One region of the Streptomyces sp. NPDC001709 genome, then DNA from elsewhere that is predicted to be linked to it. Evidence: riboswitches for the same ligand, from Rfam matches in the RefSeq annotation. Region 1 holds a riboswitch; each other region holds the start of a gene.

Region 1 (7,733 bases):
CGCCTTTCCCAGGCAACTGCACCCGTATTGGCCGCGACTACAGGAGAAGACGAGGGTCTGGCTACTGGAAAAACGGCTCATGCCCGCGGACAAGGTGCAGGAATATGCCGACGGACTGTGCTACACCGACCTCATGGCGGGCTACTACCTCGGCGCCCCCGACGAGGTCCTGCAGGCCATCGCCGACTACAGCGCGTGGTTCTTCGTCTGGGACGACTGCCACGACCGGCACGTCGTCCACGGGCGGGCCGGCGACTGGCGGCGGCTGAGGTACCGCCTGCACGCGGCCCTCGACGCGCCCCGGCACCACCTGCACCACCCGGATCCGCTGGTCGCGGGGTTCGCCGACAGCGTGCTGCGGCTGTACGGCTTCCTGCCGCGCACCTGGAACCAGCGGTTCGCCCGGCACTTCCACGCGGTGATCGAGGCCTACGACCGCGAGTTCCGCAACCGGACCCGGGGATACATACCCGGTGTCGAGGAATACCTCGCCCTGCGCCGGCACACCTTCGCCCACTGGATATGGACGGACCTGCTGGAGCCGAGCGCCGGGTTTGAACTCCCGGACGCGGTAAGGAAAAAACCGGCCTATCGCCGGGCCGCACTGCTCAGTCAGGAATTCGCCGCCTGGTACAACGACCTGTGCTCGCTGCCGAAGGAAATAGCGGGCGACGAGGTCCACAATCTCGGGATCAGTCTCATCACCCATGAGCGGCTGAGTCTCGAGGAATCGGTGGACGAAGTCAGGCGGCGCGTCGAGAAATGCATCAGCGAATTCCTGGAAGCCGAGCAGGACGCCCTGCGCTTCGCCGACGACCTCGCCGACGGCACGGTCCAGGGAAAGGAATTGAGTGCCGCAGTGCGCTCCTGCGTCGGCAATATGCGCAACTGGTTCAGCTCCGTCTACTGGTTCCACCACGAGTCCGGCCGGTACACGGTCGACACCTGGGACGACCGGTCCACGCCCCCGTACGTCACGAACGAAGCGGCAGGTGACAAATGACCGTCGAGTCTGCGCAACCCCTGACCTCCGAGACCGCCGAACTGCGCGAACCGCCCCTGGCCCCAGGCGCTGTCCCGGGCCTCGGGCACGGCCTGAAGCTGGTCCGCGACCCGCTCGCCTTCATGTCCCGGCTCCGCGACCACGGCGACGTCGTACGCCTCAAGCTCGGCCCCAAGACGGTGTACGCCGTCACCACGCCGGCGCTCACCGGCGCGCTCGCCCTCAGCCCCGACTTCAAGATCGACGGGCCCCTGTGGGAGTCCCTCGAAGGCCTGCTCGGCAAGGAGGGCGTGGCCACCGCCAACGGCCCCCGGCACCGGCGCCAGCGGCGCACCATCCAGCCCGCGTTCCGCCTGGACGCGATCCCGGACTACGGGCCGATCATGGAGGAGGAGGCGCACCAGCTCACCGAGCGCTGGCAACCCGGCGAGACCATCGACTGCACCTCCGAGTCCTTCCGGGTGGCCGTCCGCATCGCCGCCCGCTGCCTGCTGCGCGGCGAGTACATGGACGAGCGCGCCGAGCGGCTCAGCGTCGACCTCGCCAGCGTCTTCCGGGGCATGTACCGCCGGATGGTCGTCCCGCTCGGGCCGCTGTACCGGCTGCCGTTCCCGGCCAACCGCGAATTCAACCGGGCACTGGCCGATTTGCATCTGCTGGTCGACGAGATCGTCGCCGAGCGCAGGGCATCTGGTCAAAAGCCGGACGATTTGCTGACGGCATTGCTGGAGGCCAAGGACGACAATGGCGACCCCATCGGGGAACAGGAGATCCACGACCAGGTCGTCGCGATACTCACCCCCGGCAGCGAAACAGTGGCGTCCACGATCATGTGGTTGCTCCAGGTCCTCGCGGAACACCCGGAACACGCCGAGAAGGTACGGACCGAGGTCGAATCCGTGACCGGCGGTCGACCCGTCGGATTCGAACACGTCCGCTCACTCAGGCACACGAACAATGTCGTCGTCGAGGCCATGCGGCTCAGGCCGGCCGTATGGATATTGACGCGCCGCGCGGTGACCGACACGGCCCTCGGTGGCTATCGCATTCCGGCCGGGGCGGACATCGTCTACAGCCCGTACGCGATCCAGCGTGACGCCCGTTCCTACGACGGCCACCTCGACTTCGACCCCGACCGGTGGCTGCCGGAGCGGGCCAAGGAGGTACCGAAGTACGCCATGAGCCCCTTCAGCGTGGGTAACCGCAAGTGCCCCAGCGACCACTTCTCCATGACCCAGCTGAGCCTGATCACCGCGGCGATCTCGGCGAAGTACCGCTTCGAGCAGGTCGCTGGGTCGAACGACACCACCCGCGTGGGCATCACGCTGCGTCCGCACGACCTGCGGCTGAGGCCGATGCCTTGGTAGGACTCCTGGTACCGGCGCGCGCTCGGGTGGCCTCGGGGCCCCGGAACGCGCGCCGGTAGGCGTTCGGCGCGGTGCGTGAACGGCGAAGGAGGATCAGAAGTCCTCGTCCAGGTCGACCTTGCCCTCCACCGCGACCTGGTACGCCGACGGCCGGCGCTCGAAGAAGTTCGTCAGCTCCTGAACGCCCTGCAGCTCCATGAAGGAGAACGGGTTCTCCGAGCCGTACACGGGGGCGAAACCGAGGCGGGTGAGCCGCTGGTCGGCGACGCACTCCAGGTACTGCCGCATCGACTCGGTGTTCATGCCCGGCAGGCCCTCGCCGCACAGGTCGCGCGCGAACTGCAGCTCGGCCTCGACGGCTTCCTTCAGCATGTCGGTGACCTGCTGCCCGAGCTCGTCGTCGAACAGCTCCGGCTCCTCCTTGCGGACGGTGTCGACCACGTCGAAGGCGAAGGACATGTGCATCGTCTCGTCCCGGAACACCCAGTTGGTGCCGGTGGCGAGGCCGTGCAGCAGGCCCCGGCTGCGGAACCAGTAGACGTACGCGAAGGCGCCGTAGAAGAACAGACCCTCGATGCAGGCGGCGAAGCAGATCAGGTTGAGCAGGAAGCGCCGGCGGTCGGCCTTCGTCTCCAGCCGCTCCAGCTTGTCCACCGAGTCCATCCACGTGAAGCAGAACTGCGCCTTCTCGCGGATGGACGGGATGTTCTCCACGGCCGCGAACGCCGCCGCACGGTCGTCCGGGTCGGGGAGGTAGGTGTCCAGGAGCGTCAGGTAGAACTGGACGTGCACGGCCTCCTCGAAGAGCTGACGGCTCAGGTACAGCCGCGCCTCGGGGGAGTTGATGTGCTTGTACAGCGTCAGCACCAGGTTGTTCGCCACGATCGAGTCACCCGTCGCGAAGAAGGCGACCAGACGGCCGATGAGGTGCTGCTCCTCGGGCGTCAGCTTCGCGAGGTCCGCGACGTCCGAGTGGAGGTCGACCTCCTCCACGGTCCAGGTGTTCTTGATCGCGTCCCGGTAGCGATCGTAGAAGTCGGGGTAGCGCATGGGGCGCAGAGTCAGCTCGAAGCCGGGGTCGAGAAGGTTCTGGTTGCTGGGCATTTACTGGCAGGCCTCGCAGGACTCGGGGTTTTCCAGGGAGCAGGCGACGGCGTCGGGGTCGGTGGCCTGCTGGACGGGGATGGCGGCGGGGGTCTGCGCCTGGGCCGCGCGGGCGATGCGGGTCGCCGGGCGGGAGCGCAGGTAGTACGTCGTCTTCAGCCCGGACTTCCAGGCGTACGCGTACATCGAGGAGAGCTTGCCGATGGTCGGCGTCTCCATGAACAGGTTCAGCGACTGGGCCTGGTCCAGGAACGGGGTACGGGCGGCGGCCATGTCGATCAGCCCGCGCTGCGGGATCTCCCACGCCGTGCGGTACAGCGCGCGCACGTCCTCTGGGATCCACGCGAAGCCCTGCACCGAGCCGCCCGAGTCGCGCAGCGCCTCACGGGTGCGCGCGTCCCACACGCCGAGGCTCTTGAGGTCCTGCACCAGGTAGGAGTTGACCTGGAGGAACTCACCGGACAGCGTCTCGCGCTTGAACAGGTTCGACACCTGCGGCTCGATGCACTCGTACACGCCCGCGATGGAGGCGATGGTGGCGGTGGGCGCGATGGCCAGCAGCAGGGAGTTGCGCATGCCGACCTCGGCGATACGGCTGCGCAGGGCCGCCCAGCGCTCCGGCCAGGTCAGCTCGACGCCGTAGTGGTCGGGGTGCAGCACACCCTGGGCCGTACGGGTCTTCTCCCAGGCCGGCAGCGGGCCGCTCCGCTCGGCGAGGTCGGTGGAGGCCTCGTACGCGGCGAGCATGATCCGCTCGGCGATCCGCGTGGACAGGGCCTTGGCCTCGGGGGAGTCGAAGGGCAGGCGCAGCTTGAAGAAGACGTCCTGCAGACCCATCGCGCCGAGGCCCACCGGACGCCACTTGGCGTTCGACCGGCCCGCCTGCTCGGTCGGGTAGAAGTTGATGTCCACGACACGGTCGAGGAAGGTGACGGCGGTGCGGACGGTCTCGTCCAGCCGCGCCCAGTCGATGTCCCCGGTCGCTGTGTCGACAAAAGCACCGAGGTTCACGGACCCCAGGTTGCAGACCGCCGTCTCCCCGTCGTCCGTGACCTCCAGGATCTCCGTGCAGAGGTTGGAGGAGTGGACCACGTGGCCCGGCAGGGCCGTCTGGTTGGCGGTGCGGTTGGCCGCGTCCTTGAAGGTCATCCAGCCGTTGCCGGTCTGCGCGAGGGTGCGCATCATCCGGCCGTACAGCTCACGGGCCGGGATCGTCTTCTTCGCCAGGCCCGCCTGCTCGGCCTTGCGGTAGGCGGCGTCGAACTCCTCGCCCCACAGGTCCACCAGCTCCGGCACGTCCGCCGGGGAGAACAGCGACCACTGCGCGTCGGCGTTGACCCGGCGCATGAACTCGTCCGGGATCCAGTGCGCGAGGTTCAGGTTGTGCGTACGGCGGGCGTCCTCACCGGTGTTGTCCCGCAGCTCCAGGAACTCCTCGATGTCGGAGTGCCAGGTCTCCAGGTAGACGGCCGCGGCGCCCTTGCGCCGGCCGCCCTGGTTCACGGCGGCCACCGAGGCGTCCAGCGTCTTCAGGAACGGCACGATGCCGTTGGAGTGCCCGTTGGTGCCGCGGATCAGCGAACCGCGGCTGCGGATCCGGGAGTACGACAGACCGATGCCGCCGGCGTGCTTGGAGAGGCGGGCGACCTGGTGGTAGCGGTCGTAGATGGAGTCCAGCTCGTCCAGCGGGGAGTCGAGGAGGTAGCAGGACGACATCTGCGGGTGCCGCGTGCCGGAGTTGAAGAGCGTGGGGGAGGACGGGAGGTAGTCGAGGCGGCTCATGAGCCCGTAGAGCGCGGCGACTTCGTCCACGGAACGAGTGGTGTCGTCCTCGGCGAGGCCGCTCGCGACCCGCAGCATGAAGTGCTGGGGCGTCTCGATGACCTTGCGGGTGATCGGGTGCCGCAGCAGGTAGCGGCTGTGCAGGGTGCGCAGGCCGAAGTAGCCGAAGCGGTCGTCGGCCCGGCGGTCGACCAGCGCGTCGAGCCGTTCGGCGTGCAGCCGTACGAAGTCGGCGGTGCGGTCCGCGATGAGCCCTTCGCGGTGCCCCACGGCCACGGACCCGGTGAAGGACGTCACGCCCTGCGAGGCGGCCTCGGCGCGGATGGAGAGGGTCAGCAGCCGGGCGGCCAGCCGGGAGTAGGCGGGGTCCTCGGAGATGAGCCCGGCGGCGGCCTCCGTGGCCAGCTCGCGCAACTCCGCCTCGTCAGCGTGCGCCGACCGGCCGCGCAGCGCGGCGGCGGCGACCCGGCCGGGGTCGGCGTCGGGGAGGTCGGCGGTCAGCTCGGTCAGGGTCCGCAGCAGCACGGTACCGGGACCGTCGGTCTCCAGGCCGCTGGCTGAAGCCGGATCTGCTGGCGCGATGGTCACGTGGGGCTCTCCCTCGCTCGGCACGGGGGCCTTGCGGAGGGCAGGGGGCAGTCACGAGCGCGCACGGCGTCGCGTCCACCGGCCCACTCCACGAGGCCCGGACGTCTGAAGGCCACCCGGACCGGACGGCCGGGTGCGCTGACGGCAGGTCCTCGGACTGAACAGGCGTGCGGATGCGGATGCACGCAAGTACACCGTTGCGGGACAGTTCCGGATTCGCACCGGATTCCCCTGCGGCGACAGCGAGGACGAGCATACATCTTGTGCCGGGCTGTCGTGTCACCCCCAGATGTTGTGTCGGATCGGCTTCAGAGGGTCAACTCCCGAGTTGCAGGGCCCGGCTGGAGTGTTTCCATGGAAGTAGGTGCCCGCGGGTCCTCCGTACCGAGAGTCGGTCTCGGAAGGAGAACGCACCATGACGAGGATCGTCCGTCACCCGCCGGGCAAGGTGCGGCCGCGCAGTGCGCCGATGGCGACGCTGGAGGCGAGACATGCGTGGCGCCGGATCAGGCGGTTCTTCCTGGGCTACTGGCACCATCTGTCCATCACGCTGGAGGCCCGCCGCGATACCACCCGCCCCAAGAAGTGGCGCAGGTGGTTCTCGTACACCAACGTGATCCGGGTCATCTGGCTGATCCTCCTGATCGCACTCCTCGCCTGGGCCGTGGAAGGCCTCTGGATCCTGTTCACCCATCACACGACCCTCTTCGAGCAGTGGCGGAAGAGGTCGAGCACCGGGTTCGACTCAGTCCTGCGCTTCGTCGGTCCGCTCCTCGCCGCTTCGGTGGCCGCCGCCGTCTTCCTGTTCTTCTGGTACAGCTGGAGCAAGCGGCGCTACGTCGCCAAGGCGCGCAAGCATCCCCGCAAGCTGGTGCTCACCGCCGGGCCCGACATGGCCGAGGTCGTGGGCCGCGAGGAGGTCGCCCGGGTCATCGCCCAGCGGCTGCGGCAGCGCGAGACCCGCAGGCCTTATCTACTCGTCGGCGGTGTCGGCACGGGCAAGACGGCCGTCCTGGTGCGGCTCACCGAACTGCTGGCCCGGCAGCACGCCGTTCCCGTGCCGATCCGGCTGCGGGACGCCACCGGTGCGGATCTGAACTTCGAGCGCATGGCCAGGCAACGGTTCGCCGAGGAAGCGCCCCACGGCATTCTGGCGCGCACCAAGAACGACCGGGTCTGGCAGCAACTGCTCGCCGACGACAAGGTGATCGTCATCGCCGACGGCCTGGAAGAAGCGATCCTCGACGAGCGCCTCCAGGAGGACCGGGACAACATCATCCGCAGGGCCATCGAGCGCGCCCACGAGGAGAAGCTGCCCCTCGTCATCGCCTCCCGTCCGCACAGTCCGCTGGAGAGCACCCCCGCCGCGATCGTGGAGCTGGAGCCGCTGAGCGAGGAGGCGGCGCTGCACTTCGTCGAGGCGCGGGTACCGGATACGGACGAGCGCCGCGTGGACTGGATCGTGGAGACCGCGGAGGTCACCGAATCGCCCATCTACCTGCAGATCGCCCGCGAACTGCACCACCACGGCGACCTCGAACGCATTCGTCCGCGCAACGACAAGGACCGGCTGGACACCCGCAGCTGGGACCGCAGCACGCTGCGGCTGTGGCTCCTGGAGACCTGGGACCTCGCGTTGAGGGATGGTCGACTGCGCGAGGACGTCGAACTGAGCCCCCAGGAACGGAAGGACACCGTCGAGGTGGTCTCCGCGCTCGCGTGCATCGGACTGCTCCAGGACAAGCTTGAGGTCGGCTTTGCCGAACTGCTGGACAGTGACGTCCACCCCGGCCCGGCGCGGCGGACCCTGGCCCGGGCGGACCACCTGTGGTCCAGCGCACGCCGATTCGACCGGTACGGCAAGCGCGGGAACACCTTCTCGGAGTGGC
Region 2 (7,733 bases), on a different contig from region 1:
GGAAGCCCCACGCTTCCGAGGAGTTCAGCGTGGCCGGTTCGCCGCGCCCTCGAAGGATCTCGGTATCCCCTGCGCATGCCGAGGACCCGGTGCCGGGGCACGATCTGCCGGCCGTCCGAGCACGTTCCTCGGTTCCCGATCCCCACCGCGAGGAGTTGTTCTGTGCGAAGACTCAGAGCCCTGATCACCTTGGCGGCCGGCCTGGCCGCCGTGGCGGCACTGACCACACCGGCCGTCCACGCCGACACCGGTGCGCTGACGAACGCCCCGGAGAGTACGTACTTCTCCACCGTGAGCGTCGATGCGGGCGCGACCGTCGGAGCACCCGCGATCGGCGACAACCGGGAGCACGGCGACCTGTGGCCGTCGTGCTGGTCGAACGACGACAACGTCTACGCCGCCTACGGCGACGGCCTGGGCTTCGGCGACACCTGGCACGACATCGGCGCGGCCCGCATCAGCGGCATGCCCGGCAATCTGACGGGCACGCAGCTCGCGGCGGGCGACCGGATAGGCCGGATCTGGGGCGACCCCACGCAGTACTACCGCAAGCCGACCGGCATGGTCTGCGTGAACGGCGATCTGTACCTCGCCGTCCAGGACCTCAAGCAGGGCACCCTGGACAACGCGCCCAGCGCGACGATCGTCAAGTCCACTGACAAGGGCGCCACTTGGATGTCGGACCAGAGCACACCGATGTTCTCGAACCAGAAGTTCACGACGATCATGTTCCTGGACTACGGCAAGGACAACGCGAACAGCCCCGACGGATACGTCTACGCGTACGGCCTGGACTACGACTGGCGCGACACCTACGACCCCGACCCGGATCCGGCCGATCTGTATCTGGCCCGGGTGCCGGCCACGTCGATCCAGGACCGGTCGGCCTGGCGCTTCTACGCCGGTGACAGCGCGGGCACCCCGCAGTGGACCGCCGACATCGACCAGCGGGTCTCGGTGCTCCACGACGACCACCGCATCTACCAGAACGTCGGCACGGCGGGCCGGGCCGGCGACCTGAGCGTGATCGGCCAGGGCGGCATCGTCTACGACAAACCGCTGAACCGCTATATCTACACCTCCTGGACCGAGTACACGTACGAGTTCTACGAGGCCCCCACCCCGTGGGGCCCGTGGAAGCACTTCACCCCGAAGGACTTCGGCGGCTACCCGTGGACGCACACCAAGCACGGCGGCTACGCCACCACCATCCCGTCCAAATACATCAGCGCGGACGGCAGGTCGATGTGGCTGCAGTCCAACGTCTGTCCGTGCGGCGGCGGCTACCCGGCCGGTGACTTCTGGGCGTACACCTTCTCCCTGCGCAAGATGTCCCTCACCCCGTACACGCCCACCACGCCCGGCAACGCGCCGGGCGGCACCCGCAACCTCGCGCGTGAACCCGGCACGGTACCGATCGAACGCGCCACGCACTTCGGCACCTCGATCTACAACGACGGCGACAAGGGCCAGAACGAGGACGACTGGAACGACGAACGCAAGCCGGCCAGTTGGTGGGGCTACACCTGGCCGCGCACCTACAGTCTCGACGAAGTGGCCTACACGACCGGCACGATGTTCGGTGACGGCGGCTGGTTCAGCGACGCACCGAGGATCCAGGTGCGGCGTGACGGGGTCTGGACCGATGTCACCGGTCTGCGGGTGACGCCGTCCTATCCGACGTCGTCGGCCGCCGGGACCAACAAGACGTATGTCTTCGACTTCGACACCACGACCGGCGACGGCGTACGCGTGATCGGCGGAAGCGGCGGCACACAGACGTTCACGTCGATCGCGGAACTGGAGGCCTATGACCGCTGACCCGTGGTTTGACCGGCGCACGGCCGGGCTACCCGTGGCGCATGATTCCCTCCAAGGTCGACGAGACCCAGCCTGAGCTCGCCCCCTTCGTCCACGCCGTGCAGGCACGGCGGCCCGACGACGGCACATGGTGCGAGGCGTGGACGGTACGTGACGTGTGAGGTGGACCGGCCGGACCGTGACCGTTGCCTTCTTCGCGGAACACATGCGTGAGGAGCTGATCCTGCACCGCTGGGACCTGACCGGCGACGACCGGACGGCGGTGCAGGCCCTCAACGAGCCGTGGATGACGGAGCACAGTGTGGTGTCGGTCGGCCGGCCCCTGCTCGAACGCGGCCGCACCGGTCTGGATCTGGGCCCCGAGGGGCGCGTCGAGGGCCGGTTGCGGACGCCGGGCATGGACGACGTCGTGGTGACCGCCGACACCGACGGCGGCGGCATCCGGCTCGCCGCCCCCGAGGGCCCCGCCACGATCGAGAGCGACGCGGCCGTGCGGGTCCTGTTGCTGTGGGGACGGCGCCCCGCCGATCCCGCACGCTGGCACAGCTCCGCCGGGCCGGAGACCCTGCGCAGGGTACGGGCCCTGCTGGGCGGCTACTGAGCCGCTACAGCCCCCTGACGGTCTCCTCGACGAGGTCGTGGCCGAGATCGAAGCACACGCCGTCGGGATTCCTCAGCCCCTCGTCGGAGTACCAGGAGGCATCGGCTTCCGGATGCGGTCCGACCACCCCGACCCGCCCCTTGCCGTACGGCGCGACGACGGCGGCCGCGGTGCCGTTGTCGTACCTGGCGAGCACGGCTGCGTCGGCCCCGTCGTCCAGAACGAAGAACGGCCCGTCCTGGAAGTACATGTGACGCGGCTTGCCCTTCCAGGTCACCGGCACGACCGTGTCCCTCTCGTCGCGGACCGAGGCACGCGGGGAGGTGATGTACTCGTCGGTGTCGCCGGGCAGCAGGCCGAATCCCGGGTCCCTCCCGGCCAGATAGCCGCCCATGCACAATCCCAGGTAGCGGCCGCCGTCCCGGGTCCAGTCACGGATCGCCCCGGCGGCGCCCCTCAGCTTCGCCCAGGTTCCGTCGAGGTCGTCATCGCCGCCGGGCTGGACGTACACGTCGGCGTCCGCCAGGCCGGCCGCGGTCAACGGTACGTCCTCTTCAGGGCCTACGTACCTGACCGTGAACGGCCGTGGGGCCCTCTTCAGAAGCGCGGCCACCGCCTCGGCGCACCCCCCACAGGCCCCGGGCCCTCGGTAGACCAGCGCCAGCAGCGGCTCGGCGGCCTGCCGGGAGGCGCTCGTCCGGGTGCAGGCGGTGACCGTGCCGGCGGTCAGCAGGCCGGCGGCCGCGGCGGGCAGGGCCCGGCCGAGCAGCCGGCGCCGGCTGATGGGGGGAACGGGAGGTATCACGTGCCGCCGCCTGCTCTTTCCGGGAAACGAGCCATCCAGAGTAGCCTGCCATGTTCGCACCTGCGTGGTGACGGCGTCCCCGACAGCAACAGGAGCGACCGCGTGACCAGCCGAGTCCTTCTCGTCTCCCCCGCCATGAGCACGTCGTTGCGGCAGGCCCGCTTCGACGACGGCGGCTCGATCGACGACAGCGGCGCGGCCCGGGCGCGCTCGGCTGCCGGGTCGCTGCCCGCAGCGGTTCGTGTGCTCACCTCCCCCGGCGTGCGCTGCCGGGAGACGGCCGCGGCGCTGGGCCTCGACGGTGTGCCGACGCCGGAGCTGGCGGGTCTCGATATGGGCCGCTGGCGCGGTCGCACCCTGGACGAGGTCGGGGCCGCCGAGCCCGAGGCGGTGGGCCGCTGGCTCACCGATCCCGAATGCGCGCCGCATGGAGGTGAGTCCGTGCGGGACCTGTGCGGACGCGTCGCGCGCTGGCTGGCCGACGTGCAGAACCTGGAGGGTCGTACGCTCGCCGTGGTCGAGCCCGAGGTGGTGCGGGCGGCGGCCCTCGAAGCGCTGGGCATGCCCGCCGCGGTCTTCTGGCGCCTCGACGTGCCGCCGCTGACCGTGACCGAACTCAGCGGCCGGGCCGGCCGCTGGAATCTGCGGCTGGGACGCCCGCTCTCCGTGCCGGAGGCCGACTAGGGCCTGTCCGGCGGATCAAGTCGGCGGCGCCCGTCACGGCACCGCCGACGGCGGCATGCCACCTGCGCCCGGTGGGGATGTCCCTGGCGGCCGACGACCAGTTACACGGGCCCTGTGTTGTCCGGAAGGAGTCAGTGCGCGGCCGGAACCGCTTGTCCGCTCGCGGCCCTTGCCGGCTTGGGGTTCAGGAGCCGTTCGGCCAGTTCACCGAAGGCGAGGCCGAATCCGCCCCACAGAGCGGTCTGGATCGCCAGTGCCGAGAGCCGGAACCGCCACAGCAGGGTGGCCGGGAAGTCCTTGGGCACCTCGTTGACGACGGGCAGGAACTGGTAGGCCAGGCCGATCACGACGACGAACGCGGCCACCGCGACCACGGTCGCCCACCAGGTGCCCAGGCGCGGTGCGAGACGCTTGCCCAGGATGGTGGCGGCGACCGCCAGGAGGACGCTGAGCAGCATCATCAGGAAGTACAGCGTGGTCCGCTTGCCGATGGTGTCGGCGTTGCCGATCGACGGCGGGTTGGCCGGGTACTTCAGGAACGGCACGACGTACACGGCGAGCAGTGCGCAGCCCGACAGCAGCAGTGCCGTGGCGCGCGGGCCGAAGCGGCCCATGCGGCCGAGGGCGAAGCAGAAGGCGAGCGCGGCGATGCCGCCGAAGGCGACGCCGTAGACGAGGACACCGGTGGCGAGGCCGGCGGTGGACTGCAGGGAGCGGGAGACGGCCTCCATCTCGTGCTCGTGGGAGTGGGCCTCCTCGAAACTGATCGCCTTGTCGACGTTCGGCTCGCCGAGGACGTACGCCACGATCAGAGCGAGCACGCCGGCCGCGAGGCCGGCGAGCATGCCCCGTACGAGAAGGCGCCGTACGGTTGCGGAATTCATGTGCGTACGGTTTCCCTCGCGTCAGTGGCAGGGGAAACCGAGCAGGTGGCGGGCGTCGTGCACCCACTCGTGGACGTCCGTGCCGTTGAACACGGAGGTGGCGCCCTGCTCGGCGCCGACGAAGTACAGCAGGACCAGCATGAGGATGCCGAAGAAGACAGCCCAGGGAGCAATCGCCTTCAGTGGCAGCGTGGCGGGAACGACGGGGGTGGTGGCTGTCGGCTGGGCGACGGTCTGCGCCATGGCAGGACCTCCTCTGGGAGTTCGCGTCCCATCTCGGTGGTGCACAGGACGACGGCCACGGGTCTGACTCGCGAGCCCCCTGGGGGGCGCCGCATACAGTGGCGCGACCGTGCCGGATTCCCACCGGCTTCCGTTTCGCCGTCGTCGATATCGGACAGACCGTACCGCGTGACGCGGGCGCGGCCAAGAGCGCCTCCCCTACGTGATCTTCCTCTCTCAACAGGGGGACGTGCGGCCGGACTTCCCGCGGCGCGGCTCAGGCGTTCGTACGGCGCCGTGGTGGGGTGAAGGCGTACAGGTCGAGGATGTCCGGCTGCGGTGCCACGCCGGGGCCGCCGGCGCGTACCCAGGTGACGATGTCCTCGGTGGCGTCAGGGTCGTTGACGAGCCCGAGCCAGACCGGCCGCGCACCGGCGGCCCGGCCCGCGGCGGACGGCTGTACGACGATGACGTTCGCCTGATCGCACACGTCCAGGCAGTCGGAGATGCGCACCGGCACCTCTGCCCGCAGGCGCGCGGTCTGCGCCGCGTGATCGACCCCGGTCACCTTGGGGCTGCCGCAGCAGCAGTCCCGGCACACGACGACCCGGCACGGCGCCGAACCGCTCCCGACCCTGGCCCCGGCTGTCGCCTCTTCCGCCGGCTTCTCGGGCACGCCGCACCACTCCCCCTCCCGGGGAGATCCGCCCCGGTGTCCGTCGAGGAGGCGACCGCGTGAGTCTCCTGGCTCCCGGGACCCCGCTCGCGCCGCCTTCCCGCCCCGGTCGGGGCAGTGACCTGCCGGAACTCGCTCACCGGTCACAGTGGCGGGACCGCGCCGGATTCACACCGGCTTCCTCGGACCGCCGTCGCCCTATGTCGACGATCATCATGCCATCACGGGGCGGGCAGGCCCGGTACACGGTCGCCGTGCTGTTCACTCCCCGTCCGGAGACAGCGGCTTCACCTTGTCGGTCGGACCGGGCGGTCGAGTGCGTCGGCGAGCAGGATCTCCAGTTGCCGGGCGACCTGGTCGAGGAGGCGATCGTCGCCCCGGTCACCGCCACCACCTGCGACGTCGACACCGCGATCCTCGCCGGTCACAGCTTCATCGACCCGCCGTTCGCCCTGGGTCACGAGTGCGTGGCCCGGGTCGTGGAGACCGGTGACGCGGTGACCGTCGTACGCCCGGGCGATCTCGTGGTCGTCCCCTGGTCCATCAACTGCGGCAGCTGCGAGAACTGCCGCGCCGGGCTGACCGCGCACTGCACGGCCGTACCGCACATGACCATGTACGGCGCGCCGATCGGCGGCAGCTGGGGCGGGCTCTTCTCCGACCTGGTGCGCGTGCCCTGAGCGGACGCCATGCTCGTACCCCCGCCCGCCGATCTGAACCCGGTGGCCATGGCCTCGGCCGGGGACAACTGGTCCCTGTCGCGGCGTCTGGTGGCCCCGCACCTGAAGGCCGGGCCCGGGGCCTGTGTCCTGGTCGTCGCCCGCGGGTACACCCGCGGGAGCCGGGCGGCCGTACTACCGACCGGGCTACCGCTGCCCGCCCCCCGCACGGCGGAGGCCGAGACCGGCGGCGGGGTGTATGCGGGGGATCAGGGCCGGGACATCGGCGCGGTAGGTGTCGTAGGAGGCGCCGAACCGGTCGGCCATCAGGCCGTCCTCGATCCGGACCCGCCGCAGCAGCCAGGGCACGGCGACCGCCAGGACCGCTGTCCAGACGCCGAAGCCGCAGGCCGGCATGGCGCCGGCGATCAAGCCGAGCAGGCCGGTGTATATGGGATGGCGGACCAGCCGGTAGGGCCCGTCGGTGCGGAGCTCATGGTGTTCCTGGACCGTCGGGACGCTGGCCCACATCGTGCCCAGAACCCAGCGGGCCCACAGCAGCAGGGCGGTGGAGGCGATGGCGAGCAGGACGCCCAGGACGGCCAGCTCGGGCTGCCAGTACCGCAGGTGACGCCAGAAGCCCCGGGAGTGCCCGACCAGGAGGGAGAACGCATAGACGCCCGCGATCAGCAGCACCCGGCGCGGCAGCGTGCGCCGCAGTCCACGCACCCAGCCGCGCACGCCTCTCCGGCTCTTCACGCCGAAATAGACGGCCCCCGCGATCCAGGCCGCGACGAAGATCACCAGGCAGACGCCGGTGATCAGGACAAGTGCCGAGTGAAGAGAGCCCATGTCCCAAGGGTGCTCCGCGCACACAGTCGATCACCACCACCCACGGGTCGATGGAGAGCGCTCCAGCTGTCTCCATCCACGGATGGAGGCGCCGTCGGCCCGACGGGCGATCGACGGCGCGCGGAGCGCGGCAGACCACGTCAAAGTCCCTGCGGAACAGGGCAGTTCGGGCGCGTCCCGGATGCGGCGCTGCTAGCCTGCGCGCAGGTGGTCGGGCGGGACAGGGGAGGAGCTGAACGCCGTGGTCCATGCGTTCGCCGTGTACCGGGATGCGATGCGCGAGGCGTGGGGCGACTGGTGGCTGGCCTGGCCCCTGCTCCAGAAGGTCGCCGTGGGGGACGTCCTGCACGACTCCCGCGGGTCCGTCCGCGCGGCCGGGACGCTGGCCGAGCGGCGGATCGCGTTCGACGAGACGGCGCCCGAGGCCCGCGGCGCGTTCGTGCACGACGCCGGAGGCGGGATCGACGTCCGCTTCAAGGTGTCCGGCGCCACGGACCCGCTGTTCTCCGCCCTCGTCGACGCGGACGCC
Region 3 (7,733 bases), on a different contig from region 1:
TGACCAGCACGAGGTCCCCGACGCGCGCCGAGACGTTGCCCGAGGTGCCGACCACCAGCCCGTCGGCCACGGTCCGCCGCGCCGTCGCGACCAGTTCCGCCCAGATACGTTTCTGCTCCGCGTCCCGCCCCTGTTCAGCCATGCCGTGATCCTGCCAGCCGCGCGCAGGGGGAGCGGGGTGGTCGGTGGGCTCCGGCCGGAAAGCGCGCGCCCCCACGCATGCGCTCACACCACCGAACGGGCGTAAGTCGGGCGAATCGCCGCAAATGACCGCCGATTCGATGATCGCCGGGCCTTCAATGGTCCCCCTTGCCGCCGGACGATCCCGCATCCGCCGACCCGGGGAGACACATGGGCCGTGAACGCACTCTTCTCCGTCGCCGCGCCGGTGTCCTCGTGGCGGCCTCCGCGGCGCTCACCCTCGCGGGCACCGCGTCCGCGGCGGCCGGGCCTGCGGCACTGGCCTCGGGTTCGTCCCGGGGACACGACGTCTCGTCCCACCAGAAGAGCGTCGACTGGCCGGCCGCCCGGTCCGACGGGGCACGGTTCGTCTACGTCAAGGCGACCGAGTCCACGTACTACCGCAACCCCTACTTCTCCCAGCAGTACAAGGGGGCGCGCAAGGCGGGCCTGATCCGGGGCGCGTACCACTTCGCGCGGCCGGACAAGTCCTCCGGCGCCCGGCAGGCCGCGTACTTCGTGCGGCACGGCGGCGGCTGGCGGGCGGACGGCTGGACGCTGCCGCCCGCGCTCGACATCGAATACAACCCGTACAGCAAGAAGCACAAGTGCTACGGGCTGGGCAGGACGCGGATGGTCCGCTGGATCCGGTCGTTCAGCGACGAGGTCAAGCGGGAGACCGGCCGCCGCCCGGTCATCTACACGACGGCCCAGTGGTGGCGGCTCTGCACCGGCAACAGCCGCGCGTTCTCGAAGAACCACCCCCTGTGGATCGCCCGGCGCGGCACCTCGCGGCCGGGGACGCTGCCGGGCGGGTGGCGGTACTGGACGTTCTGGCAGTACGGCACCAAGGGCCGGCTGCCGGGTGACCAGAATCTCTTCAACGGCTCCGCGAGCCGGCTCCGCGTCTTCGCGCGAGGCTGGTGACCAAGGGGCACTTGGGCAAAGGGGGCCCAGCCGGGACCAAACGGAACATCAGCCCCTCCCTTGCGACACCCCCACGCCCGTCTCAGTTCATCTTCCGTTCACCCAGGTTGCCTACGGTCGACCACCCAATGACCTCGAACGATTGCCTGGGTAAATGGAAAGCTTCTCGCTGATCCTCGCGATAGTGGTGGTAACCGCTCTCGCGTTCGATTTCACGAACGGTTTCCACGACACCGCCAACGCGATGGCCACCACCATCTCCACAGGCGCCCTGAAGCCCAAGATCGCGGTGATCATGTCCGCGGCCCTCAACCTGGTGGGCGCCTTTCTCTCCGTGGAGGTCGCGAACACGATCTCCAAGGGTCTCGTCGACGAGACCGGCATCCGTCCCGAGGTCATCTTCGCCGCCCTGGTCGGCGCGATCCTCTGGAACCTGCTGACCTGGCTGGTGGGCCTCCCCTCGAGCTCGTCGCACGCCCTGATGGGCGGTCTGATCGGCGCCACCGTCGCCTCCGCCGGCTTCGGAGCCGTGCACGGTGACGTCCTGGTCACCAAGGTGCTGCTCCCGGCGGTCGCCGCGCCGGTCGTGGCGGGCATCGCCTCGATGCTGGCCACCAGGTTCTCCTACGGCATCGGCGGCAAGGCCGAGGGCGAGGCCACCCGCAAGGGCTACCGCGCCGGCCAGATCGCCTCCGCCGGCCTGGTCTCCCTCGCCCACGGCACCAACGACGCCCAGAAGACGATGGGCATCATCACCCTCGCGCTGATCGCGGGCGGCGCCATCGCCCCGGGCTCGAACCCTCCCACCTGGGTCATCCTCTCCGCCGGCCTGGCCATCGCGCTCGGCACCTACATCGGCGGCTGGCGCATCATCCGCACCATGGGCAAGGGCCTGACCGACCTGGAGCCGCGCCAGGGCTTCGCCGCCCAGACCAGCGCCGCGACCGCCATCCTGGCCTCCTCCCACCTGGGCTTCTCCCTCTCCACCACGCACGTCGTCTCCGGCTCGGTGATGGGCGCCGGCCTCGGCCGCAAGGGCGGGGTGGTCCGCTGGTCCACCGCGACCCGGATGGTCGTCGCCTGGGTGCTCACGCTCCCGGCCGCCGCGCTGGTCGGCGCGGGTGCCGAGTCCGTCACGGACCTCGGTGACTGGGGCACCGCCGTCGTGGCCGTCTTCCTCGTCGCCGCGAGCGCCGCGATCTGGAAGATCTCCCGCCGCGAGGTCGTCGACCACACCAACGTCGTCACCGAGTCCGAGGAGCCGGCCGGCGTGGTGACCACCGCCATCGCCGCGGTGACCCCGCCCCCGGCGGGCACGATCAGCGAGGACCTGACGGCCATGATCCCCTCCCCGGCCGCCACCGAGCCCGCGCCCGAGGCCGTCCCGCCGGCCGCCACCGTCTGACCCCGGCCACACCGGTAACCAAGGAAGCAACCCCATGAAGATCGACTGGTCGGCCCTCGGCTCCGTCTTCGGCGTCAGCCTCGCCTTCACGGTGGGCCTGGTGGCCCTGTTCACCCTCGGCATCAACGGTCTGGCCCGGCGCGAGAAGGCCGCGGCCCAGGGCGGCTCCGCCACGCTCGCCGTGACCGGCGCCTACGTCTGCTTCGCCGCCTGCGCGGCCGCGGTGGCGTACGGCATCTACCTGATCGTCGCCAAGCCCTGACAGAGCGCTTCGCTGGAACCACCGCGAAGTGCCGTCGATCGGCTGCCGCGCCGTCGTGGCTGGTCGCGCAGTTCCCCGCGCCCCTTCGGGGCGCTTCGGCCCCCCTCGCGTCCTGAGGGGGGCCTTTTTCGTCGGCCCACGCCCCGCGATGTGGGGATCGGCACACTCTCCCCGTGCAGGTCAACGGCAAGTTGACGGCCGTTCCGGGCGCGTGGTGGACTGCCCAGGCCATGTACGGCGGCAGGAGAGGAAGCCGGTGCGAATCCGGCGCGGTCCCGCCACTGTCACCGGGGAAGAACCCCCGGGAGCCAGGAACTCTCACCGCCGAATCTCGTCGAACCAGGGCGCGGACACCCTGAGTGAGGACACAGATCGCCATGCTCGGCTGCCGAAGGACCCCCGTCAGGCCCGCTCCTGTACCCACGGCCGGCTGAGCCGATGGGGGCCGATCGCACCTACGCGTACGGCGCCGCCGCCGGCCTTCTCGGTGACCTGCTCCTCGGCGATCCGCGCCGCGGGCATCCGGTCGCCGCGTTCGGGCGTGCGGCCGCTGCCGTGGACCGCGCGTTGTGGCGCGACCACCGCGGCTGGGGCGCCCTGCACACCGTCGTGTGCGCCGGTGGCGCCGTCGCACTCGGCTCGCTGGCCGCACGCGCCGTACGCCCCTCCCCCGCCGCCTCCGTCGCGCTGACCGCCGCCGCCACCTGGGCGGTCGTCGGCGGTACCTCGCTCGCCCGCGAGGCCCGCACCATCGGCAGCGCCCTGGAGCGCGGGGACGTCGAGGCGGCCCGGGAGCGGCTGCCGCACCTGTGCGGCCGGGACCCGCAGGCGCTGGACGCCGACGGGATCGCCCGGGCCGTGGTCGAGTCGGTCGCCGAGAACACCTCCGACGCGGTCGTGGGCGCGCTGGTGTGGGGGGCCGTGGCGGGGGTGCCGGGGCTGCTCGGGTTCCGGGCCGTCAACACCCTGGACGCGATGGTGGGTCACAAGTCCCCCCGCTACCGCCGCTACGGCTGGGCCTCCGCCCGGCTCGACGACGTGGCCGGCTGGCCGGGGGCGCGGCTCACCGCCGTACTCGCCGCCGCGGCCGGACCCGATGCCCGGGGCGCCCTGCGCGCCTGGAAGGCCGACGCCCGCAAGCACCCCAGCCCCAACGCCGGGCCCGTGGAGGCCTCGTTCGCGGGGGCGCTGGGGGTGCGGCTGGGCGGCACGCTGTCCTACGGCGGCCGGGTCGAGCACCGCCCCGTGCTCAACGGGCGGGCCGGACGCGCCGTCCGGGTCACCGACATCGACCGGGCCGTACGGCTCTCCCGCCGCGTCGGCCTGCTCGCGCTCGGCGTCAGTCTCGCCGCGCGCCGACTCGTGAAGGGACGTGGCAAGTGAGCGGGGGTCTCCTCGTCGCCGGTACCACCTCCGACGCCGGCAAGAGCGTCGTGACGGCCGGGATCTGCCGGTGGCTGGTGCGGCAGGGCGTGAAGGTCGCGCCGTTCAAGGCGCAGAACATGTCGCTCAACTCCTTCGTGACCCGGGAGGGCGCGGAGATCGGGCGGGCGCAGGCCATGCAGGCCCAGGCGTGCCGGATCGAGCCGACCGCGCTGATGAACCCGGTGCTGCTCAAGCCGGGCGGCGAACAGAGCAGCCAGGTGGTGCTGCTGGGCAGGCCGGTGGGCGAGCTGAGCGCGCGCGGGTATCACGGCGGACGGCAGCAGAAGCTCCTCGGCACGGTGCTGGACTGCCTGGCCGAGTTGCGGGGCACGTATGACGCGGTGATCTGTGAGGGTGCCGGTTCACCGGCGGAGATCAATCTGCGGCGGACGGACATCGTGAACATGGGGATCGCGCGGAACGCGCGGCTGCCCGTGCTCGTCGTCGGCGACATCGACCGCGGCGGTGTCTTCGCCTCCTTCTTCGGGACCGTCGCCCTGCTCTCGCCGGAGGACCAGGAGCTGGTCGCCGGATTCCTGGTGAACAAGTTCCGGGGTGATGTCAGCCTGCTGGAGCCGGGTCTCGACATGCTGCACGGCCTCACCGGGCGGCACACGTACGGCGTGCTGCCCTTCCGGCACGGGCTCGGCATCGACGAGGAGGACGGACTGCGGGTGTCGCTGCGCGGCACCGTGCGCGAGTCCGCCGTGACCCCGCCCGTCGGCGAGGACGTACTGCGGGTCGCGGTGTGTGCGATCCCGCTGATGTCCAACTTCACGGACGTGGACGCGCTCGCCGCCGAACCGGGCGTCGTGGTGCGGTTCGTGGACCGCCCCGAGGAGCTGGCGGACGCGGACCTCGTGGTGATTCCGGGCACCCGGGGCACGGTGCGCGCGCTGCGGTGGCTGCGCGAGCGCGGACTGGCGGACGCCCTCGTGCGGCGGGCCGCCGAAGGCCGCCCGGTCCTCGGCATCTGCGGCGGCTTCCAGATCCTCGGCGAGCACATCGAGGACGAGGTCGAGTCGCGGGCCGGCGCGGTCGACGGGCTCGGTGTGCTGCCCGTACGGGTGCGGTTCGCCCGCGAGAAGACCCTGACCCGGCCGGCCGGCGAGGCCCTGGGCGAGCGGGTCGAGGGGTACGAGATCCACCACGGGGTCGCCGACGTCCTCGGCGGAGAAGCCTTCCTGGACGGCTGCCGGGTCGGCCACACCTGGGGCACGCACTGGCACGGTTCGCTGGAGTCGGACGGCTTCCGGCGGGCCTTCCTGCGCGAGGTGGCCGCCGCCGCGGGCCGCCGCTTCGTGCCGGCGCCGGACACCTCTTTCGCCGCGCTGCGCGAGGAGCAGCTCGACCGGCTCGGCGACCTGATCGAACAACACGCGGACACGGACGCGCTGTGGCGGCTCATCGAGTCGGGCGCGCCGCAAGGACTGCCTTTCATCCCACCGGGAGCGCCTGCATGAGCACAGTGTTGTTGTTGTCGACCGCCGACACGGATCTGCTGGCGGCACGGGCCTCCGGCGCGGACTACCGCATCGGCAACCCGACCCGGGTGGACGTCGCCGACGAACTGCCGGGCCTCCTCCGGGAGGCGGACCTCGCCGTCGTACGGCTGCTGGGCGGCAAGCGCGCCTGGGAGGAGGGGCTGGCCGCGCTGAAGGCGGCCGGGATCCCGACCGTGCTGCTGGGCGGCGAGGCGGTCCCCGACGCCGAGCTGATGGCCGAGTCGTCGGTGCCGGCCGGTGTGGTGGCGGAGGCGCTGAAGTACCTGGTCGAGGGCGGCCCCGCGAACCTGCTGGAGCTGTCCCGGTTCCTGTCGGACACCGTGCTGCTGACCGGTGAGGGCTTCGAGGAGCCACGGAAGATGCCGGAGTACGGCGTCCACGGCTCGTACAGGATCCGGGACGGCCGTCCCACCGTGGGCGTGCTCTTCTACCGGGCGCACGAGCTCAGCGGCAACACCGGCTTCGTGGACACCCTGTGCGACGCCATCGAGGCGAAGGGCGCCAACGCCCTCCCCGTGTACTGCGGTTCGCTGCGCGGCGCGGACGCCGGGCTGTACGAGCTGCTGGGCAAGGCCGACGCGCTGGTCGCCACCGTGCTCGCGGCCGGCGGCACGCACGCCTCGCAGGCCTCGGCGGGCGGCGACGAGGAGTCCTGGGACATCGGCGCGCTCGCCGATCTGAACATCCCCGTCCTGCAAGGGCTTTGCCTCACCTCCTCGCGGGCCGCGTGGGACGAGTCGGACGCCGCCCTCTCCCCCATGGACGCGGCGATGCAGGTCGCGATCCCGGAGTTCGACGGCCGGCTGATCACCGTGCCGTTCTCCTTCAAGGAGCAGGGCCCGGACGAGGTGCCGGTGTACGTCGCCGACCCCGAGCGGGCGGGCCGAGTGGCCGGAATCGCCCTCCGGCACGCGCGGCTGAAGCACAAGCCGAACGCGGACAAGCGCATCGCGCTCGTCTTCACGGCGTACCCCACCAAGCACTCGCGGGTCGGCAACGCGGTCGGTCTGGACACGCCCGCGTCGGCGGTGCGGGTGCTGGACGCCCTCCGGGACGCCGGCTACGGGCTCACCGCGTACCCCTCCGGCGGCGACGAGCTGATCCACCGGCTGATCGAGGCCGGCGGCCATGACGTGGAGTGGCTGACGGAGGAGCAGCTGGCGGCGGCGCCCGCGCGGGTGCCGCTGGCCGACTACCGGGCGTGGTTCGAGGAGCTGGACCCGGAGCTGCGTGACGCGATGACCGAGGCGTGGGGCGAGCCGCCGGGCAGCCTGTACGTCGACGGCGAGGACATCGTGCTGGCGTCGCTCCAGTTCGGGAACGTCGTGGTCATGATCCAGCCGCCGCGCGGCTTCGGCGAGAACCCGATCGCGATCTACCACGACCCGGACATGCCGCCCTCGCACCACTACATGGCGGCGTACCGGTGGCTCGAGAACTCGTTCGGCGCGGACGCGGTCGTGCACATGGGCAAGCACGGCACGATGGAGTGGCTGCCCGGCAAGGGGCTGGGTCTGTCGCGCGGGTGCGCTCCGGACGCGGTCCTCGGTGACCTCCCCCTCATCTACCCGTTCATCGTCAACGACCCCGGCGAGGGCACCCAGGCCAAGCGGCGCGGCCACGCCACGGTGGTGGACCACCTGGTGCCGCCGATGGCCCGCGCCGACACCTACGGCGACCTGGCCAAGCTGGAACAGCTGCTGGACGAGTACGCGCTCGTCTCCGATCTGGACCCGACGAAGGCCCCGGCCGTCCGCGCCCAGATCTGGACGCTGGTCAAGGCGGCGGAGCTGCACCACGACCTGCACGTGGACGAGCAGCCGGGCGACGACGCTTTCGACGAGTTCGTCATGCACATCGACGGCTATCTGTGCGAGATCAAGGACGTGCAGATCCGGGACGGGCTCCACATCCTCGGCGGCGGGCCGGTCGCCGAACCCCGTGTGAACCTGGTCCTCGCCGTGCTGCGCGCCTCGCAGGTGTGGGGCGGGCAGGCGAACGCGCTGCCGGGGCTGCGGGCCTCGCTGGC
Region 4 (7,733 bases), on a different contig from region 1:
ATGCGCGGCGGCGTGGAGCTGCCGGACCTCGGTTCGGTCGCGCGGCTGGCGCAGAACGGCCGAGCGGCCGTCGACCTCACCGATCAGGCCGGGCGCGAGCTGCCGCGCGACGTCGCAGTTCGTGCACCGTTCGTCCACATGCCAACCGCCCTCGAGCCGTTCGTCGCTCATGGCCTGTTCCTCTCCGCATCGCGTTCGTCGAGCCGGTTCGTCACCCCCAGTCGTATCCGTGCCGTGCGTGGAAAAGGAAGGGGGTCCGGATCTTGTGCTTGCGGCCACACCCGTCTCTCTGCGGTTCGGTCGGAGTTTCAGCGGCTACGTCGCCGGCGCCGACGTCAGCATCGAGAACCCGGGCGGCGACACGTCTCTCGCCACCCACCTGAAGTACCGATTCGTCAAGTGACCCGGCAGACGGACACGGTCGGCGCGGTCAACGCCTCGGCTCCGCGCCCTCGGCGCCGAGTGCCCAGGCCCCGTAGGCCGCCCCGGCCGTCTCGAAGGAGAAGATCACGTGGGACGCGGCGGTGTTGACGTCCCGCCAGAACCGCTGGACCGGGTCGCCCTCGAAGTGTCCGGTCGTCCCGGTGCCGCGGAAGAGCCGCTCTACGGCGGACACGGACAGTTCCACCGCCAGTGCCAAGTCCCGCGGACCGCGGGCCGCCGCCTCGCCCTCCTTGGTCGCCTCGACGCCGTCGGCGACCCGCGCCGCCCGCTGGACGAGGAGTTCGGCGGCGTCCACCTCGGCGGCCGAGCGCGCCAGGTCGATCTGCACGGACGGTTTGTCACGCAGCGGGGCGCCGCGCCGGTCGACCCGCCGGATGCTCTGCTCGGCAGCGGCCCGCACCGCACCCCGTGCGGCGCCCACGACGGGCACGGCGAGCGGCAGCGCGTTCACCTCGTTCACCGCCACCGTGTGGCAGCGGGCCTCGGAGGCCGTCGCCCGCCCCGCGTTGATGTCGAACCTCGACAGGGTCAGATGCCCTGGCACGAACACGTCGTCCAGGACCATCGTGTCGCTGCCGGTCCCGCGCATGCCGAGCGTGAACCAGGTGTCCTTCACGGTGATGTCCGCCTGCGGCACCGCGAAGAACCGCACCTCGCCCCGCCCGTCGGGGCCCACTGTGCCGGGTACGGCGGAGCAGGCGAAGACCCAGTCGGCGAAACGCACCCCGCTGATGTACTTCCACTCGCCGCTCAGCCGCCAGCCACCGGAGACGGGCTCCGCCTTCCCGGCCGGCATGAGCGCGCCCGCCATCAGGGCGTCCGGCCCATCGCCCCAGAGCACCGCCTGCCCCTCCACGGGCAGGTAGGCGCCGTACCGGGCCGCGTACGCCGACAGCGAGGCGGCCCAGGCCGCCGAGGCGCAGCCCTCGCCCACCAGGGTCACCGCCGAGGTCATGTCCACGAAACGGCCTTCGGTACCGCCGAAGGCCGCGGGCACGAAGTGCCGGGCGAATCCGGCCTCCCGCACCGCCTCGACCACCTCGGGCGCAAGGCGCCGGGCGGTCTCCGTCTCGTCGCTGCTCCGCGCCGCGATCTGCGCCACGCGCGGAGCGCCGGCGACGACCGCCGCCACGCTCGGCCTCTCGGCAAGGATCGTCGCCGTGCTGTCGCTGAGCATATGTTCGCCACCTCCATCGGGATGGCGGCAGTCTCTCCGGCCGAGCCCGCGAGGGGCCGCACCCGAGCCGGGACCGGCCCGTCAATCACCCGACCGGCTTCAATCCCAGCCGGCGACGAGCCGCGCCGGCCGCGCCAGACGCCGACGACGACTTGAGGCCGCGTTCCCGAGCCTCGCGGGACGACGCACTTCGGCCGCGTGTCCCACCTCACCATCCGAATTGGTGAACGTGATCCACCTCGTCCCTGGCGGCCCCTTAGGCTGGCCCCTGCAGCTGGTTCGCCCCGTCAGCCAGGCGGGAGCGTCGTAAGAGGGAACCCGGTGGGAATCCGGGACTGCCCCGCAGCGGTGAGCGGGAACGACCGCCGTCATACGCACTGGGCCCGTAGCGGGCCTGGGAAGCGACGGCCAGTAGGTGTCCTCGCCTTGGCAAAAGGCATGGGCGTGCCCGCGAGTCCGAAGACCTGCCAACTGCCCGCGCGCGGGACGACTCGTGCGCGGACATCCCGGTGACCTCGAGGGCGGGTCGGCGTCGTATGCACCGAACGGACGGCCGTGGGCCGCTGCCGTCCGGGCTGTCGCCCCTTCGCGTTCTCGTCCCGTCCCCGGGATCTCAGGGATTCATCTCGCGAAGGAGATCTCCGTGACCAGCACGTCCGCAGCCGTGGCAGCACGGGCCACCGTGTACGGCTACCCCCGCCAGGGTCGGAACCGGGAGCTGAAGAAGGCGATCGAGGGCTACTGGAAGGGCCGCGTCACCGCCGACGCGCTGACGGCCACCGCCGCCGAGCTGCGGCGGGGCAGCTGGCAGCAGTTGGCGGACGCCGGCATCGACGAGGTGCCGACCGGCGACTTCTCGTACTACGACCACGTACTCGACACCACCGTCATGCTCGGCGCGATCCCCGCACGCCACCGGGAAGCGGTCGCCGCGGATCCGCTCGCCGGGTACTTCGCCATGGCGCGCGGCACCCAGGACGTCGCACCGCTGGAGATGACCAAGTGGTTCGACACCAACTACCACTATCTGGTGCCCGAGTTGGGACCGGACACGGTGTTCGCGGCCGACCCCGCCAGGCAGGTCGCCGAGCTGCGGGAGGCCCTCGCCCTGGGCCTGGCCGCCCGCCCGGTCCTCGTCGGTCCCGTCACCTATCTGCTGCTGGCCAAGCCCGCACCCGGCGCGGCCGGCGACTTCGACCCGCTCGCCCTGCTGGACCGGCTGCTGCCGGTGTACGGCGAGATCCTGGCCGATCTGAGGGCGGCCGGGTCCGAGTGGGTCCAGCTCGACGAGCCCGCCCTCGCCCAGGACCGTACCCCGGGCGAGCTGAACGCGGCCGCCCGCGCCTACCGGGTGCTCGGTGCCCTCGCCGACCGGCCCAAGCTGCTGGTGGCCTCCTACTTCGACCGGCTCGGTGAGGCCCTGCCCATCTTGGCCAAGGCTCCGGTGGAGGGTCTGGCCCTGGACTTCACCGAGCGGGCCGCCGCCAACCTGGAAGCCCTGGCCGCGGTCGGCGGACTGCCCGGCAAGCGGCTGGTCGCCGGAGTCGTCAACGGCCGCAACATCTGGGTCAATGACCTGCGGCAGTCCCTCGCCACCCTGGGCACCCTGCTGGGTCTCGCCGACCGGGTCGACGTCTCGGCGTCCTGCTCCCTCCTGCACGTGCCCCTCGACTCAGCCATGGAACGGGACGTCGAGCCGCAGATCCTGCGCTGGCTCGCCTTCGCCCGTCAGAAGACCACCGAGATCGTCACCCTCGCCAAGGGCCTCACCCACGGCCTCGACACGATCGCCGCGGAACTGGCCGCGAACCGGGCCGACCTGGCCTCCCGCGCCCACTCCCCCCTCACCCACGACACGGCCGTACGCGCCCGGGCGGCCGCCGTCACCGAGTCCGCCGCCCGCCGCTCGCAGCCGTACGCCGAGCGGGCCGCGGCCCAACGCGCCCGTCTCGAACTGCCGTTGCTGCCGACGACCACCATCGGTTCGTTCCCGCAGACCGCCGAACTGCGGACCGCCCGCGCGGACTTGCGCGCCGGGCGGATCGACGCCGACGGCTACGAGGCGCGTATCCAGGCCGAGATCGAGGAGGTGATCTCCTTCCAGGAGAAGGCCGGACTGGACGTCCTCGTGCACGGAGAGCCCGAACGCGACGACATGGTCCAGTACTTCGCGGAACGGCTCACCGGCTACCTGGCGACCCGGCACGGCTGGGTCCAGTCGTACGGCACCCGTTACGTCCGCCCGCCGATCCTCGCCGGTGACGTCTCCCGGCCCGCGCCGATGACCGTGCGCTGGACGACCTATGCCCAGTCGCTCACCGACCGCCCCGTCAAGGGCATGCTCACCGGCCCCGTCACCATGCTCGCCTGGTCGTTCGTCCGCGACGACCAGCCGCTCGCCGAGACCGCCCGGCAGGTCGCCCTCGCCCTGCGCGACGAGGTCGACGACCTGGAGGCGGCCGGGACCCCGGTGATCCAGGTCGACGAGCCCGCGCTGCGCGAGACGCTGCCGCTGCGCGCCGCCGACCGCCCCGGCTATCTCGCCTGGGCCACCGAGGCGTTCCGGCTCACCACCGGTGGCGTACGCCCGGACACCCAGATCCACACGCACATGTGCTACGCCGAGTTCGGTGATGTCGTCCAGGCCATCGACGACCTCGACGCCGACGTCATCAGCCTGGAGGCCGCCCGCTCCCACATGCGGGTCGCCCGGGAACTGGCCGCCCACGGCTACCCGCGCGAGGCCGGACCCGGTGTCTACGACATCCACTCCCCGCGCGTACCCAGCACACCGGAGATGGCCGAACTCCTGCGCACGGGCCTGCGGGTGATCTCCGCCGAACGGCTGTGGGTCAACCCCGACTGCGGCCTGAAGACCCGCGGCTGGCCGGAGACCCGGGCCTCGCTGGAGAACCTGATCGCGGCGGCCCGCGCGGTACGAGCGGAGCTGTAGCGGACCCGCGGACCACGGACTGCGAGGATGCGTCCATGGTCACGGCTGTGGAGTGGGAGCGGATCCGGGAGACTCTGCGCTTCGGGCAGGTCTTCCGGGGCACCGTCGTGAAGGTGCCCCGACCTGGTGCGATCGGGATCTTCGTGGACATCGGTCTGCGGGTCGGGGGCTTCGTCGACGTCCTGCTGCTGCCCGCGGAGGAGGAACGCTGGCCGGCCGAGGGTACGGTCGCGGACTTCGAGGTCTGGTGGGTGGACTGCCGTAGGCAGGTGCGGCTGAAGCCGTCCGATCCGCGGTTTCTCCGCGTGGACTTCGCGGAGTTCGCCGCGCGTGTCAGGCCCGGTTGGCCCGCCGACATCGGCCGGCCGGTGTCGCCACGGCACCCCGCTTGCGGAAGCTGATGTCGATGCCGTCCTCCGGTTTCTCCCGGACCCGGGACCACGAGCCGGATCCGCCGCGCCGCCGGCCCGTCGGGCGCCCGTTTTCGAGGGGCGCCCGGCGGGCACTTGGCGGGTGGTGGCCCGACGGGGCACCCGCTCCTCCCGGTGTCTTCGCCCGGCGGCGGACGGGAAGGGTGCGGCTCGCCGTGATGGCCTGGGACGACAGTGGGAGGCCGCCGTGCAATTGGAGGAGTTCCTGGCCCAGGTCCGTGACCGGGGGGAGTACCGGAGCCGGGAGGAGGCCGAGCGCGTCTGCGAGGCGGTCCTGTGGGTGCTCGCGACCCGGATCGCGCCGGACGAGGCCGACGAGCTGGCGGCGCGGTTGCCCGCCCCGCTGGACGAGGCCCTGCAGCTGGACCGGGGGCGTCCCGAGACGTTCGACTGCGACGAGTTCTTGCGGCGGGTGTCCGTGCAGACCGGCGCCCGGCCCCGCACCGCGGAGTGGGACGCGGACGCCGTGCTGTCCACGGTCGCCGACGCGGTTCCCGACCTGCAGCTCGACCGTCTCCTGTCCGCGCTTCCGGCCCGCTACGGCGAGTTTTTCGGCAGATCGGGTCCGGACTGACAGACCTCGCAGACCGTGCGGCGCACGCTCCGGCCCCGGCGAGGTTTCGGCATGCTGGACAGCAGCCTCGCCGGTGCCGTCGCGCCGAGCGGTCACATGTCCTGCCGCGCCGGCTACCCGGACTCCCGCAGGAAGAGCAGACGCTCGTCGCACCACCGCCTGGCCGTCTCGGCGACCTCTTCCAGCGCGCCCGGCTCACCGAACAAGTGCGTCGCTCCCTCGACGACGTACAGGGAGTGCGGGGCCCGCAGGCGCCGTGCCGCCTCCTCGTTCAGCTCCTGCACCTGCTGGTCCTGGCCGCCGACGATGAGCAGGACCGGGGCCCGCACCTGTTCCAGGGCGTCGCCCGCCAGATCGGGCCGGCCGCCGCGCGACACCACGGTCAGCACCCGGTCCGGCCGCTCGGCAGCGGCCACCAGCGCCGCCGCGGCGCCCGTGCTGGCGCCGAACAGGACGACCGGGAGACCGCGGGTGTCGGGCTGGGTGTCCAGCCAGTCGATCGCGGCCACGAGCCGTCGGCCGAGGAGCGGGATGTCGAAGCGGTGCTCGGCGGTGAGCGCGTCGTGCCGCTCCTCCCGTTCGCTGAGCAGATCCATCAGCAGCGTGCCGAACCCGGCGGTGCGCAGCTCGGCGGCCACCATCCGGTTGCGCGGGCTGTGCCGCGAGCTGCCGCTGCCGTGGGCGAACAGCACCACGGCCCGCGCCGCCGCAGGGACGACGAGGTCACCGGGGAGCGTGGCGTCCGTGGTGGGCACGAGAACCATGTCGGAGATCATCGACATCAACTTCTTCCACGTCTGCCGATCCGGTCCGTACCCCACCAGTGTGTGATCGGTCATGGGGTGGGCGCATCCCGCGGTGACCGCCGGGCGGGTACGGCCGTGGTGCCGCGCACGATCAGGTGCGGGGTGAGGACGACCTCGCGCGGCTCCGTACGGTCCTGGTCGAGCCGTGCGACGGCGCCGGCCACCGCATGGCGGGCCTGTTCCCGGGCGCTCTGGCTGACGGTGATCAGGTTGAAGCAGCTCAGCCTGGAGAGCGTGTCGCGACCGCGGTGGGCAACCGAGGGCCGCCGAGCAGACGCAGGACGGCGCGTTCCCCGGCCGCCTCGGTGTTGTCTCCGGCGAGGATCCGCACCTGGTCGCCCAGCCCGTGACGGCGTATGGCGGTGCGGTAGCCGCGGCGCCGGTCGGTGGCGATGACGGCCTTGCCGCCGCCGCGCTGTTCGGAGGCCCATGAGGCGAGGATGCGCAAGCCGTGGCGACGTGGTGGGCACCGCACCAGGTACGGAAGTCCGCGTCCTGGACGGACAGTTCTCCCACGAGTGCGCTCAGCCGGGGGTCGTCGGGGCATTTCGCGGCTTCCATGCGCAACTGCGCGACACAGGGGCATGGCAGGGTCCGTGAAAACCAGGCGGACGTAATTCCGGTGCTTTTCGGGAACCGCGCCGAAATCGGTGATGAGCGCGGCCGCGAGGGAATTCAGTTCGGGGAGAGTTTTCTCCCAGGATGTTTTTCTCCCAGGATCTTCCGCTCCCGGGAGGACTCTCCCCTTTGCGCTTCTGCGCAGGGGTGCAAGCCTGAAAAGACATAAACACCCCTTGCGAGAAGGAAACCGATGGAGTTCGCCAAGCCTCAGCCCACCGCCAAGGGCCCGGACGACTGGTTCACCGGTGACGTGTGGTTCGACGTCATCTGCGCCGGACAGGAGCCCTCCCGCATGCGCGCCAACATGGTGCGCTTCTCCCCCGGTGCCCACACCGCCTGGCATCGCCACGCCGTCGGCCAAACCCTGCACGTGGTGGCAGGCATCGCCCTGATCGGCACCTGCGACGGCACCGTCTTCGAGGCCCACCCCGGGCAGACCGTGACCTGCCCGCCCGGCGAGGAGCACTGGCACGGGTGACGACCGCCCCGAGACCACCTGGCTGGAGAAGGTCACCGACGAGCAGTACGGCGGCCCCCGCACCCGCAGCCACTGATCCGCGGATCCTCGACGGTCCCCGCCCCCGGCTGTCCAGCTCTGGAAAGTGAGACACCCATGCGGGCCACATTCATGTACGAGGCCGGTGACGTGCGCGTCCAGGACGCAGCGGACCCGGTGATCGAGCAGCCCACCGACGCTGTCGTACGCATCACGCGTTCCTGCATCTGC

Evidence for each region. A riboswitch is a leader RNA that binds a small molecule or an ion and turns the genes downstream of it on or off. The one in region 1 is predicted to bind cobalamin.
Region 2: it holds a riboswitch for cobalamin, as region 1 does, so the genes downstream of both, ACWC0C_RS06075 ((2Fe-2S) ferredoxin domain-containing protein) here and ACWC0C_RS11930 (ribonucleoside-diphosphate reductase subunit alpha) in region 1, are expected to answer to the same signal.
Region 3: it holds a riboswitch for cobalamin, as region 1 does, so the genes downstream of both, ACWC0C_RS24540 (cobalamin biosynthesis protein) here and ACWC0C_RS11930 (ribonucleoside-diphosphate reductase subunit alpha) in region 1, are expected to answer to the same signal.
Region 4: it holds a riboswitch for cobalamin, as region 1 does, so the genes downstream of both, metE (5-methyltetrahydropteroyltriglutamate--homocysteine S-methyltransferase) here and ACWC0C_RS11930 (ribonucleoside-diphosphate reductase subunit alpha) in region 1, are expected to answer to the same signal.

Annotation. Positions count from the first base shown of each region.
Region 1 covers NZ_JBSFGB010000006.1:239,532-247,264, forward strand. Annotated here, with positions in the region: gene cyc1 (epi-isozizaene synthase) at 1-1,003, shown strand, start outside; gene ACWC0C_RS11920 (bifunctional albaflavenone monooxygenase/terpene synthase) at 1,000-2,370, shown strand; gene ACWC0C_RS11925 (ribonucleotide-diphosphate reductase subunit beta) at 2,464-3,474, opposite strand; gene ACWC0C_RS11930 (ribonucleoside-diphosphate reductase subunit alpha) at 3,475-5,844, opposite strand; cobalamin riboswitch at 5,971-6,104, opposite strand; gene ACWC0C_RS11935 (ATP-binding protein) at 6,260-7,733, shown strand, end outside.
Region 2 covers NZ_JBSFGB010000003.1:211,754-219,486, forward strand. Annotated here, with positions in the region: gene ACWC0C_RS06045 (hypothetical protein) at 163-1,821, shown strand; gene ACWC0C_RS06050 (hypothetical protein) at 2,000-2,422, shown strand; gene ACWC0C_RS06055 (BPL-N domain-containing protein) at 2,427-3,227, opposite strand; gene ACWC0C_RS06060 (histidine phosphatase family protein) at 3,330-3,911, shown strand; gene ACWC0C_RS06065 (CbtA family protein) at 4,043-4,795, opposite strand; gene ACWC0C_RS06070 (CbtB domain-containing protein) at 4,817-5,038, opposite strand; cobalamin riboswitch at 5,075-5,214, opposite strand; gene ACWC0C_RS06075 ((2Fe-2S) ferredoxin domain-containing protein) at 5,295-5,693, opposite strand; cobalamin riboswitch at 5,756-5,876, opposite strand; gene ACWC0C_RS06080 (hypothetical protein) at 5,981-6,121, opposite strand; partial or broken gene ACWC0C_RS06085 (alcohol dehydrogenase catalytic domain-containing protein) at 6,056-6,520, shown strand; gene ACWC0C_RS06090 (methyltransferase family protein) at 6,560-7,204, opposite strand; gene ACWC0C_RS06095 (hypothetical protein) at 7,446-7,733, shown strand, end outside.
Region 3 covers NZ_JBSFGB010000017.1:59,852-67,584, forward strand. Annotated here, with positions in the region: gene ACWC0C_RS24520 (class II aldolase/adducin family protein) at 1-142, opposite strand, end outside; gene ACWC0C_RS24525 (lysozyme) at 352-1,107, shown strand; gene ACWC0C_RS24530 (anion permease) at 1,262-2,512, shown strand; gene ACWC0C_RS24535 (hypothetical protein) at 2,547-2,774, shown strand; cobalamin riboswitch at 2,973-3,114, shown strand; gene ACWC0C_RS24540 (cobalamin biosynthesis protein) at 3,213-4,157, shown strand; gene ACWC0C_RS24545 (cobyric acid synthase) at 4,154-5,662, shown strand; gene cobN (cobaltochelatase subunit CobN) at 5,659-7,733, shown strand, end outside.
Region 4 covers NZ_JBSFGB010000020.1:168,339-176,071, forward strand. Annotated here, with positions in the region: gene ACWC0C_RS27810 (MBL fold metallo-hydrolase) at 1-171, opposite strand, end outside; gene ACWC0C_RS27815 (hypothetical protein) at 266-403, shown strand; gene ACWC0C_RS27820 (acyl-CoA dehydrogenase family protein) at 431-1,621, opposite strand; cobalamin riboswitch at 1,893-2,095, shown strand; gene metE (5-methyltetrahydropteroyltriglutamate--homocysteine S-methyltransferase) at 2,265-4,574, shown strand; gene ACWC0C_RS27830 (hypothetical protein) at 4,610-4,975, shown strand; gene ACWC0C_RS27835 (DUF2267 domain-containing protein) at 5,193-5,579, shown strand; gene ACWC0C_RS27840 (dienelactone hydrolase family protein) at 5,693-6,355, opposite strand; gene ACWC0C_RS27845 (hypothetical protein) at 6,415-6,549, opposite strand; gene ACWC0C_RS27850 (hypothetical protein) at 6,606-6,833, opposite strand; partial or broken gene ACWC0C_RS27855 (MmyB family transcriptional regulator) at 6,839-7,061, opposite strand; partial or broken gene ACWC0C_RS27860 (cupin domain-containing protein) at 7,197-7,560, shown strand; gene ACWC0C_RS27865 (alcohol dehydrogenase catalytic domain-containing protein) at 7,620-7,733, shown strand, end outside.